Regions from separate parts of the Staphylococcus sp. IVB6214 genome, predicted to be linked through region 4. Evidence: predicted binding sites of a transcription regulator. Region 4 holds the regulator's gene; each other region holds the start of a gene.

Region 1 (3,222 bases), 320 kb from region 4:
TTGATCAATGTGAAAGATGTAGCTGATTTAATGCCAAATGCAGCGTTGAAAAAGCAACTTGATAAAGCAAATGCTGAATATTTAGAAGCAACATCTGAAGTGATCATCCCGAATAACAAAGTACACTTCAAAGGTGAACGAGATGATGTGCGTACAAAAGAAACAAACTTAGGGAACGCAGTTGCTGATGCAATGGAAGCATACGGTCAACATGGATTCAGTACACCATCTGACTTTGCTGTAACGAACTCAGGTGGTATTCGTGCCTCTATCGCACCAGGTACAGTGAAACTGAGCGATATTATTACAGTATTGCCATTCGGTAACACAATTGCTCAGATCAAAGTAACAGGTGAAAACGTATTGAAAGCATTTGAACATAGCTTGAGCGCACCGACGCAAACAGTTAATGGCAAAACACAATTCACAGCGAACGGTGGTTTGCTACAAATCTCTAATGGTGTCCGTGTATACTATGATATGAACAAGGCACCAGGACAACGTGTGAATGAAGTACAAGTGTTGAACAGAAAAACAGGTCAATATGAACCACTAGACTTAACACGTATTTATAACGTTGCAACGAATGACTTTACAGCGTCAGGTGGCGATGGTTTTGACATGTTTGGCGGACCACGTGAAGAAGGTGTGTCACTCGATAAAGTCATGGCGGATTACTTGAAAACGGCTGACTTATCGCAATATGACACAACGGAACCACAGCGCATGATTATGGGTCAACCTGTCAAAGGTGAGGACTCAGTGACAGTGCCACCTGCAACGGAAGACCCGAATCATCCAACGCAAACACCGCAGCCAACGGTACCGGGCAAAGTAATTCCATTCCCAACTGTACCGGAACAACCAGCTGTAACAGAAGATAACGGTGTAGTGGCGACGGCAATGTCAACAACGGATATGCCAGATACATCGCTGCAAGCGAATACTGTGCATATGCCGATGACGTTGCAAGGACACTCTGTAACGATGTCTGGCAACGACGAAGATATGTTGCCAGAGACGGGTGGAACGCCAGCGGGAACGACGGCACTGGCCTACTTGTGTATCGGTGCAGGTGTCTATGCGATGAGACGTAAACGAGTAGCATAATTTTTTATAATAGGGTCAAAATAGACAGTGCTTTTTTGAGAAAAGGCGCTGTCTATTTTTGTATATTAGGACATATTTTTTGGGTGTTCAGAAATGAGTGAGAACCGTTATCAACTAGGCGTAGCAAGGGATACAAGAGTTTGTGAAAAAATTAACAATTAGGGAATACGGAGATATAAATAGGTAAATCCCTAGTATCGTGAAAAAATTAGCAAAGGTACAATAGACATAATAAGGAAAGCCTATGTCTATTGAGGAGGATGAATATGGCAAAATTTGGATTAAACTTCTTTAAGCCGACTGAAAAGTTTAACGGCAATTGGTCAGTTTTGGAACATAAGAGCCGTGAATGGGAAAAAATGTACAGAGAAAGATGGAGTCATGACAAAGTCGTACGTACAACACATGGTGTAAACTGTACGGGATCATGCTCATGGAAAGTGTTTGTAAAAAATGGTGTCATCACTTGGGAGAACCAACAAATCGACTATCCAAGCTGTGGACCAGATATGCCAGAATTCGAACCTCGTGGCTGTCCACGTGGTGCGTCGTTCTCATGGTATGAATACAGTCCACTACGTATTAAATATCCATACGTAAGAGGTAAGTTATGGGACCTATGGAAACAAGCATTAAGTGAACATGGCGATCCGATTAAAGCATGGGCGTCTATCGTTGAAGATGAGCAAAAAACACGTATTTACAAAGCAGCACGTGGTAAAGGTGGCCATGTGCGTGCAAACTGGAGAGACGTAGCGCAACTTATTTCAGCACAATTAATCTACACAATTAAGAAAGATGGTCCAGACCGTATCGCAGGTTTCACACCAATCCCAGCGATGTCTATGATCAGTTATGCAGCGGGAGCACGTTTTATCTCATTACTTGGTGGAGAAATGTTAAGTTTCTACGACTGGTATGCGGATTTACCACCAGCGTCTCCACAAATCTGGGGTGAACAAACAGACGTACCAGAATCAAGTGACTGGTACAATGCCGCATACATTATGATGTGGGGTTCTAACGTGCCATTAACACGTACACCAGATGCCCACTTCATGACAGAAGTTCGTTACAAAGGTGCGAAAGTTGTTTCAGTTGCACCTGACTATGCAGAAAACGTTAAGTTTGCGGATAACTGGTTAGCGCCAAACCCTGGTACTGACGCAGCGATTGCGCAAGCGATGACACATGTTATCATGCAAGAATTCTATGAAGATGAACCATCAGAAATGTTCATCAACTATGCAAAACAATATTCAGATATGCCTTTCGTCATCCGTTTAGACAAAGATGCGAATGGATACAAAGCAGGTCGTTTCTTACGTTCAAGCGACTTCGGTAGCACATCTGAAAACAGTGAATGGAAACCAGTCGTATTCGATACGTTAACAGATACAATTCAAGTGCCAAACGGTACAATGGGTCAACGTTGGGAAGAAGGCAAACAATGGAACCTTAAGTTAGAGAACGAACAAGGTGAGAAAATTGATCCAGCGATGACAGTTGCAACAGGTGAATATGCACTTGCAACAGTTCAATTCCCATATTTTGATAACGCAGGTAACGGTGTATTCGAACGTCCAATTCCAGTGCGTAAAATGACATTGGCAAATGGCGAAGAAACACTTGTTACAACAATCTATGACTTAATGGCTTCACAATATGGTGTGAAACGTTTCGGTCATGAATTAGAAGCAAAAGGCTTTGATGATGCAGCGTCATTCTACACACCTGCATGGCAAGAAAAAGTTACTGGCGTGAAAGCAGACGTTGTGACGCAAGTTGCACGTGAATTTGCACAAAACGCTATTGATACAGGCGGTCGCTCAATGATTATCATGGGTGCAGGTATCAACCACTGGTTTAACTCTGATACGATTTATCGTTCAATCCTTAACCTTGTTGTGTTATGTGGTTGTCAAGGTGTCAACGGTGGTGGCTGGGCTCACTACGTTGGACAAGAAAAATGTCGTCCAATTGAAGGTTGGAGCACAATTGCATTTGCGAAAGACTGGCAAGGTCCACCGCGTTTACAAAATGGTACAAGCTGGTTCTACTTCGCAACAGATCAATGGAAATATGAAGAATCTGGCGTAGATCGTCTTGCAT
Region 2 (3,222 bases), 300 kb from region 4:
ATTCAGGGAAACGAATATTTTTAGCACCCATTTCGTTTTGTAAGAAGTCAATGACTTTCTTAACTTCTTCTGAGCCTTGCTTGAATTCGATACCTGCATAAATATCTTCAGTATTTTCACGGAAGATAACCATATCTGTATCTTCTGGTCGTTTAACAGGAGATGGTACGCCTTGGAACCAACGCACTGGACGTAAACATGTGAATAAATCTAATTCTTGACGTAACGCTACGTTTAATGAACGAATACCGCCGCCAATTGGTGTTGTCAATGGTCCTTTGATCGCAATCAAGTATGATTTGATGGTATCTAATGTTTCAGCAGGTAACCATTCGCCTGTTTCATCAAATGCTTTTTGACCTGCTAATACTTCTTTCCATGCAATTTCTTTCTTGCCATCATAGGCTTTTTTTACAGCTTCATCGATTACACGGCTTGCTGCTCCCCAGATATCAGGTCCAATCCCATCACCGATAATAAATGGAATAATTGGTTGATCCGGTACTTGTAATCCACTGTCTGTTTTTACGATTTTTTCACTCATTGTTAAATAACCTCCAAAAAATAATTTAGTTGCTTATTCTGAAAATATTTTAGCGTTGTTCGATTGGCTCGTATTTACGGTTCGTTTCGCCAACATATGTGGCACGAGGACGAATAATACGGTTGTTCGCCAATTGCTCAATGATATGAGCTGTCCAACCTGAAGTACGGCTCACCGCAAAAATTGGTGTGAACAAGTCATGATCGATACCCATGCTGTGATATACAGTTGCACTGTAAAAGTCAACGTTTGGTAACAAACCTTTTTCTTCTTTAATAATATCTGCAATTTTTACAGACATTTCAAAGAGTTCTTTTTGACCTGTTTCTTCAGTAATTTTGCGACTCATTTCTTTTAAGTATTTCGCACGTGGATCGCCGTTTTTGTATACACGGTGACCAAAGCCCATTACTTTTTGTTTGTTTGCAAACGCATTTTCAAGATACGCATCTACCTTATCAATTGAACCAATCTCAAATAACATGCGCATAACTTGTTCGTTTGCACCACCATGTAAAGGTCCTTTTAATGAACCAATTGCAGCTGTTACACCAGAATACATATCAGATAAAGATGATACCGTACAACGTGCTGTGAATGCTGATGCGTTCAATTCATGGTCAGCATGTAAAATTAATGCTTTGTTAAAGCCTTCAATTTCTACATCTGTTGGTTTTTCACCACGTAACATATATAAGAAGTTTGCAGCGTAACTCAATGATGGATCAGGCTTAACTGGATCTTTACCTTCACGAACACGTGCAAATGAAGTCACTAAAGACGCCACTTTCGCTTGAATACGAATTGTACGTTCTTTGATTGCTGCCTCATCATTCTCATCTGCATTCTCATCGAAGTGAGCAAGATAAGATAATGATGTACGTAAAGCCGTCATCGGATGTACTTCGTCAGTCGTATACTCTTCAAAGTGACTGTACATTCGTGGATTTAACGTCATATAGCCGTATAATTTTTCTTGTAATTCTTTAAGCTCTTGTTCGTTTGGTAAACGATAATTCCATAGCAAAAACATAACTTCTTCAAATAATGCATTTTCAGTTAAGTCATCGATATCATATCCCGCATAAGTTAATTGGCTATCGATAATCGAACTAATTTTTGTTTCGGCTGCAATAATCCCTTCTAAACCTCTGATTAATTCTGCCATAGTAATTTCCCCTTTACTGTATATTCGCTCTAATGTAACGGCTTTCATAAATATATTATATCTAATTTTAGCAAATTTGTGAACAATTTAAGAACTTGCGAAGTCAGAATTATCTAATAATAGTATATGTATCAACCGCCATTAGTGGCATAAATGTGATGATGACACGCTTTCTATGTGTTTTCAATTCATATGACATCTCATTTTGTATGCCTTTTCATTTATTTATCATACACTATAATTAAATATGATGACAATAAATTGGCCTGTTCTTTAAGGTGTTATAAAGAAAGACAGTAAAATCCATTTGAGATTTTACTGTCTTTTGTCAATGAGACTTAATGATTATAATACGTTAGCATAACCTTCGAATACTTTACCTTGCGCTGCATCTACTGTTACGAAAACATTATCAGGAATTACTGATGTTACGTCTTTTACACCTACGATTGTCGGAATTGATTTTTCTAAGCCGATAATCGCACTTGGAGATGTTAAGCCACCTTCTTCTGTGACTAATGCTGCTACATCATCTAAGTAAGGTACAATTGCATCATCAACTGAAGTTGTTACGATAACCGCACCTTCTAAGTTTTTACCTTCTAATTCTTTTGCGTCGTTGACAACAACTGTGCGACCGACTGCTGATGTACGGCCAATACCTTGACCACTTGCTAAATCTTCACCGATTAAGTGTAATTTCATCAAGTTAGTTGTACCTGTTTCACCAGTTGGTACACCTGCAGTAATGATGATAAGGTCACCATTAACAACACGTTCTGTTTCAACTGCTGTCGCAACTGCGTTATTTAACATTTCGTCTGTTGTATAGATGCCTTCGCGGATGACTGGATAGACACCCCAAATTAATGAACATTGTCTTGCAGTTGTTGCTTTCGGTGTCACTGCAATAATGTCTGATTTTGGACGATATTTAGAAATCGTACGTGCCGTATTACCACTTTCTGTCGCTGCAACGATTGCTTTAACGTTTAAGTTTAAAGCTGTATGTGCTGTTGATACACCAATTGCGTTTACAAGCGATGTTTCAACAAGTTTCGTACGGTCAGATAATAACTTTTTGTAGTCTTGTGCTTGTTCAGCAGCAAGAGCAATGTTGTTCATTGCGATAACAGCCTCTTCAGGATATGCCCCTGCTGCTGTTTCACCTGATAGCATCACGGCATCTGTCCCATCATAAATCGCATTGGCTACGTCAGATGCTTCCGCACGTGTTGCACGTGGGTTACGTTGCATTGAGTCTAACATTTGTGTCGCTGTGATGACTGGTTTACCAAGTTTGTTACATTTGCGAATTAATTCTTTTTGAACAACCGGTACTGCTTCTGGTGGAATTTCCACACCCATGTCACCACGAGCAATCATTAAACCATCAGAAACTTCTAAGATTTCATCGATATTGTCAATACCTTCTTGGTTTTCGATTTTAGGAATAATCGTAATATTATTGTTGTTTTCATCTTCTAAAATACGGCGAATTTCAAGTACA
Region 3 (3,222 bases), 930 kb from region 4:
CGTTTACGTGCAAATGTTGGAATAATTTCTGAGTAGATACCGAATGCTGGAAGAACAAGAATATATACCTCAGGGTGCCCCCATACCCAGAAGAAGTTTGCCCATAGCATTGGCATACCACCATTGGCTACTGTAAAGAACGCTGTATCGAAAATTCTATCAGTAGTCATTAATGCAAGTGCTACTGTAAGTGGTGGGAATGCTAATAAAATAATTAACATTGTAATGAATGTTGTCACAACAAACATTGGCATTTGCATAAATTTCATACTTGGAGATTTACATCTCATAATTGTTACAAAGAAGTTGATACCAGTAATAAGTGTACCAAGACCAGAAATTTGGATTGCAACTAAGTAATAGTTTACACCCGGTCCTGGACTAAATTCACCAGCTAATGGTGCATAGTTTGTCCAACCTGCAGCAGGTGATCCACCCACAATAAATGAAAGGTTGAATAATAACATACCTGCTACGAATAACCAGAAACTAATGTTGTTTAGTACTGGGAATGCAACGTCACGTGCACCGATTTGTAATGGAATGATGATGTTCATTAAACCAATTACAAGTGGCATCGCCATGAAGATAATCATGATTACACCGTGCGTTGAAAAGATTTCGTTATAGTGATTTGAATCTAAGAATGGATTGTCCGGAATTGTTAATTGGATACGTAGTAGGATCGCATCAATACCACCACGTACAAACATTAACACGGCACAGATTAGGTACATTAAACCAATCTTCTTGTGGTCGACTGACATGAACCATTCCTTGTATAAATATCCCCAAAGCTTAAAGTACGTAATTGCAGCAATGACACCAATTACTAAGAATGGTGCACTAATTTGAGCTAAGGTAATCATCCAGTTACCACGTACGAGAAGCTCATCCCATGGAAAGTTCATCATTAATGTCCACCTCCACTTTTATGATCTTTGTGTGCCTTAGCATCTTTGGCACCTTTTTGAATTGATTCCATTTCATCCATTGTATGTTCTTCGTCCTTCTTGAACTCATTATCATATTTTTCATCGTTCTTAAGGATTGCAGGTTCCATACCATGGCGTGGGTAGTTTTCATTCGTAACCGTCACTTCACGTGCTGGTTTGTTTGGTTCGCTTAAAACACCTGTTGTTTGATCATGAGTGAAGTTTAAGTCCTTCTGAACAAAGTTGAAGCGTTTATATGCATGGAAGATGTATTCCGGATCTGCAGCCGGGTCTACGAATGCCATGTGCGTACCGCTGAATGTTAACTGTTCATTTTTCGTGATAGGTAAAAGTTGTTTGTCGAAAGTATCTTGATCGATAACTTTCTGTGATTGCGCTTTTTTCACCCATTCATCGTATTTTTCTTGACTTACAGCATTCACTTGGAAAGTATGACGTGAGAAACCTTCACCGTTGAAGTTTGAGTTACGTCCACGGTAAGTACCTTCCTCGTCTGCTTGCATTGTCCATTCCATTGTCATTCCAGTCATCGCATATTTTTGACCGTGAAGTTGTGGAATCCAGAAACTTGTCATTGTGTCCATCGCTTGAAGCTTGAACGTAATTGGTCGATTTGTTGGAATTGTTAAATGGTTCACTGTTTCAATTTTTTCATCAGGATATGCGAAGAACCATTTGTAACCACCACTGACTGCGTAAACAACGATTGGATCGTCTTCAGCTTTAGGTGGCTCCTCAAAATCGTAAAGTGATTTAACAGTAGGAATCATTAATGCAATTAAAATAAATACAGGAATGATAAACCAAACTGTTTCAAGAATTGCGTTGTGGTGTACTTTTCCAGATTCTGTTGTTTTCGTGTAACGGTATTTCCAAGTGAAAACAGCAAAAAGGATACATACAACCGCAACAATGCCAACCATGAAGATAATTGAGTAGATAATCAAAAATCTCAATTCACTTGCTTGTGGCCCTTTTGGGTTTAAGACTTCCATATTAGAACAACCTGTTAATAGAAACAGTGTTCCAAACGTTAGAAGCAAAGACTTTAATTTTGACACTTTTTTAACCTCCTAATTGTACTATTGTAGGGCTTATATCAATTTTAAAATAATATGTAATATTTACAAGAGGCTTTTTGTTATTTTAGCAAATAAAAAAACGTGCTGACCTTGCCAGTCTAGACGTGGCACGGGATGAGAGCACCTCAAAAAATATGTGTACATTTTGTGAAATGGCTTAAAAAGTAGAAATCGACTAAAAATGCGAGTAGTTATAAGCAGGGCAAGGTTTGGAAACGTTTTCTAGATTCCGGTAATTGAAAATGTTTATCATTAAAAGAAGGGGATTTGCTATATAGATATAGGGAATTTGCTAATAGCTTACATTTTCTCTCATTTGTAAAATGAACATGTATTATCAAGTGAGATATTATAAAAAGAAAAAGACTCGTCGATGTAAGCGCTTATATTGCGCCGACGACCAGCCTTTTCATCTCACCTATTGCGGTGCATCAACAACTTGTATGACACGAGAAGATGTTTCAATGGCACCATCAGAGTCAATGACTTGGTACTCCAGTTGGTACGTCCCTGCTTTTGACGTATCAAAATGACCATTGACCTTGATTTTATCAGTCAAATCACCGTCTTCTTTATCGTATGCAGTTACACCAGCTAATGGGTTGTATGTTTTGCCCACTTCAACAATAGCATCTTCTGTTCCTTTAATAGAAGGAATTGTGTTGGAAGTTGCTTCTACACTGAGGTTAGGTGTGACAAGTGTTGCTGATACACCAATAGCTGATAACGATTGAAGTAATTTGTTCATATTTGGTGTGGTCCTCCATTCTGTATGTACTGTCACAAACTATTATACATTTTTTTGAACAAGATGGAATCCTACTATGGACTTACATGCTTTATTTTTGTGAATGCTTGTTATCTCACTCGCTATTACATGCGTTTTTGTTTACGCATACATATAGTTAGTGAATAATATAAAGAGTAAATACCTTTAAGGAGTGATTGTTGTGTTAACACAAGAAGAAAAAGGGATTATTTTAGAAACAGTTCCCGTATTAAAAGAAAAAGGTACGGAAATCACATCACGATTCTACAATAGAATGTTCAGTCAACATCCTGAACTACGCAATATGTTTAACCAAACAAACCAGAAAAAAGGTTTTCAATCAACAGCTTTAGCGCAATCTGTACTTGCTGCTGCTATGAATATTGAAGACTTTACACCAATTGTGCCAATCGTA
Region 4 (3,222 bases):
AGGCGTTTTTGATAGTATTGATCACGTTGCGCGATAAATTTACCATAGTTACCAACATAGTGCTTCACTTCACCTAAAGAAACATCATAGATTTGTGTGACGATTTTATCTAAGAAGTAACGGTCGTGCGAGATGATGACGATAGCCCCTTTAAAAAACTTCAAATAATCTTCTAACCATGCAGTCGTTTCCATATCGAGATGGTTAGTCGGCTCATCAAGTAGCAAAAGGTCAGGTTCACGCAGTAACATTTGAGCGAGTGAAAGTCGTGTTTTTTGACCGCCACTGAAGTCGTTGACTGGACGATGATAGTCGGCTTCCGTAAAATGTAGCCCGTTCAAAACAGTCTTTATTTTACGCTCATAATCATAGCCACCTTGCTTTTCAAACTCATTCGATATGCTTTCATAACGCTTCATATGTTCTTGATAAGCATCCGAATCATAGCGATCTGCGTGTTGAGCAAGCCAATCCGTTTCTTCTTGCATCTTCTCACCGAGTTGTTTAAGGTGCTCAAACGGTTGTAACATCTCTTCAAACACAGTTTTTTGAGTGTTGAGTGTCATTTGCTGTGTCAGATAACCCATTTTTAAGTTTTTAATCTTTGAGATATGACCGTCTTCGTATGCTTCTACACCTGCAATGATTTTCATTAAAGTGGATTTTCCTGCACCGTTACGTCCAACAATGCCAATTCGTTCGCCGGTTTTCACTTCAAAGTTGACACCATCAAAAATTGTCTCGCCATCAAAAGACTTTGAAATCTGACTGAGTTGCATTAATATCATGTGGGATGCTCCTTTCATTAACATATATTGTACAACAAAAAATATACCCATCAAAATGTAAATGTTTCTTTCTGAGTAAAAGTCAGTTATAATTATAGTGTTGTGCTGTGAAATGTATCACATATGTTTAGAAATATTTTTGGAGGATTGTGTAATGGCTAAAGAAACGGTAAAAATTCCAAGAGCGACCTTGAAACGCCTGCCTTTGTATTATCGCTTTGTAAACACGTTAAAAGCGAAAGGTGAAAATCGTGTCAATTCTAAAGCGATTAGCGAAGGCTTGAATATCGATTCAGCAACGATTCGACGTGACTTTTCTTATTTTGGCGAGCTTGGCAAAAAAGGATACGGCTATAACATTGACAACCTTCTAGACTTCTTCAAATCAGAATTAAGTGACTCTGAAGAGATTCACATCGGCATTGTAGGTGTCGGTAATCTCGGTCACGCATTGATTACTTACAACTTCTCCATCCACGATGATATGACAATTACAGAAGCATTTGATATACGTCCAGAAGTGATCGGTGAAACAATCGGTAATGTCCTTGTTAAACCAATGTCAGATATGACAGAAATTATTAAGAAAGAAAAACTTGAAGTGGTGATTATTGCAACACCAGAATCGGCAGCACAAGCGGTTACAGATCAACTTGTTGAAGCAGGCATTAAAGGTATTCTTAACTTCACGCCAAAGCGTGTACAAGTGCCACAATCAGTACAAGTTCATCAAATTGATCTGGGTGTAGAACTTCAATCATTGCTCTTTTTTATGAAAAATTACAATTCAACACTACAAGCATAATACAGTCGACATAAATTATTGAATATGTAAGCAAATAAGTCATCAAAATTCAGCTTTTGAATTTTGATGTTTTTTTATGCGCTTATTTTTCAGATAGGTCTTTCATAGCAAAATAATCTTTTAAAAAGTTGAGAGACTACTTTGTGTATCATTTGGTACTCTCTGAGAAAGATGGAAAATTATAAAATTTTACACTCACCCTTGCATTATATAATGACATTCTATATAATTCAGATAATGTTAATCGGATATAGGAGGTTGGTAAAATGATTTGGACTATTTTTAGTGGTTTAATCGTTGGGGCATTACTTGGATTTGTAATGCAACGTACAAGATTCTGTTTGACAGGTGGTTTTCGTGACATGTACGTTCAAAAGAACAACAAGATGTTTTATGCATTATTAGTTGCGATTACGATTCAAGCAGTTGGTATTTTCGGATTGAAAGCAGCTGGATTCATTACGATTGATAACGGGACGTTTCCTATCGTTGGAACAATTATTGGATCGTTTATCTTCGGTGTCGGCATTATTTTAGCAGGTGGCTGTGCAACAGGGACATATTATCGTGCAGGAGAAGGCCTTATCGGAAGTTGGATTGCACTAGGATTTTATGCGCTTTTTGCAGCTATTTCAAAATTTGGTATTTTAGCACCGATCAATGAACGTTTACAAAGTTATACAGTGGCAAATGCAGATATGTCTGTTTCAACAGGTGTACCATATTGGGTATGGCTTGTACTCTTAGTCGGTATTACAACATTCTTCGTTGTCAAAACTTTACGTAAACCAAAACCAACCATTGCAGTTCCGAGATTAAAGCAACGTTACACAGGGATTCGTCACATATTGTTTGAACGTCGTTATCATCCATTCGTTGCAGCTATTGCAGTTGGCTTAATTGCAATGATTGCATGGCCAATGAGTATTTCGACTGGACGTGAAGGTGGATTAGGGATTACCACACCTTCTGCACATATCGTTCAATTTTTAACAACAGGTAATGTGACTGTATTGGACTGGGGTGTCTTTCTCGTACTCGGTATTTTAGTAGGCTCATATATTGCAGCAAAAGGCTCTCATGAATTTAAATGGCGCTTACCAGACATTAAAACAATCCGTAACAGTGCATTAGGTGGTACATTTTTGGGATTTGGTGCGGCCGTAGCAGGTGGCTGTTCGATCGGTAATGGACTTGTTGCAACAGCTGCGCTATCTTGGCAAGGATGGATTGCGTTAGCGTCAATGATTCTAGGCACTTGGTTTATGAGTTACTTCTTGTTTGTCAAACCGTTACGTGCGGCACGTCGACAAACGCAAAGTGTAAAAGCGCAATCAGTGAATGCATAATATAGAAATAAAGGAGATATTATTATGGTATATGAACTAGGTACAGTTGGAATGGTATGCCCGTTCCCTTTAATAGAAGCACAGAAAAAGATGGAAGAACTTGCAGTTGGTGACGAGTTGAAAATTGATTTTGACTGCACGCAAGCAACAGAATCAATCCCAAACTGGGCTGCGGAGCAAAATTATCCTATTACGAATTATGAGCAACTCGGTGATGCGTCATGGACAATCACTGTTCAAAAAGCATAAGGTTATAGAATAGTTAGAGGCTGATCCATGT

Evidence for each region. The regulator Rex, encoded in region 4, represses fermentation and respiration genes when NADH is low (regulators of the CRP and FNR family bind a similar motif). The targets are predictions, from matches to a motif close to TTGTGAAATATTTCACAA.
Region 1: MUA51_RS09585 (nitrate reductase subunit alpha) is a predicted target of Rex. The motif match lies at 1,251-1,268, and genes of this name have one in related genera.
Region 2: MUA51_RS06330 (citrate synthase) is a predicted target of Rex. The motif match lies at 1,789-1,806, and genes of this name have one in related genera.
Region 3: qoxA (cytochrome aa3 quinol oxidase subunit II) is a predicted target of Rex. The motif match lies at 2,184-2,201, and genes of this name have one in related genera.

What each region holds. Positions count from the first base shown of each region.
Region 1 is NZ_CP094723.1:1,928,692-1,931,913, reverse strand. Features, by position in the region: gene MUA51_RS09590 (5'-nucleotidase C-terminal domain-containing protein) at 1-1,110, shown strand, start outside; gene MUA51_RS09585 (nitrate reductase subunit alpha) at 1,377-3,222, shown strand, end outside.
Region 2 is NZ_CP094723.1:1,303,097-1,306,318, forward strand. Features, by position in the region: gene icd (NADP-dependent isocitrate dehydrogenase) at 1-544, opposite strand, end outside; gene MUA51_RS06330 (citrate synthase) at 594-1,712, opposite strand; gene pyk (pyruvate kinase) at 2,058-3,222, opposite strand, start outside.
Region 3 is NZ_CP094723.1:682,498-685,719, reverse strand. Features, by position in the region: gene qoxB (cytochrome aa3 quinol oxidase subunit I) at 1-911, opposite strand, end outside; gene qoxA (cytochrome aa3 quinol oxidase subunit II) at 914-2,017, opposite strand; gene MUA51_RS03280 (immunoglobulin-like domain-containing protein) at 2,457-2,786, opposite strand; gene MUA51_RS03275 (globin domain-containing protein) at 2,989-3,222, shown strand, end outside.
Region 4 is NZ_CP094723.1:1,607,932-1,611,153, reverse strand. Features, by position in the region: gene MUA51_RS07925 (ABC-F family ATP-binding cassette domain-containing protein) at 1-788, opposite strand, end outside; gene MUA51_RS07920 (redox-sensing transcriptional repressor Rex) at 943-1,593, shown strand; gene MUA51_RS07915 (YeeE/YedE family protein) at 1,860-2,942, shown strand; gene MUA51_RS07910 (sulfurtransferase TusA family protein) at 2,967-3,191, shown strand.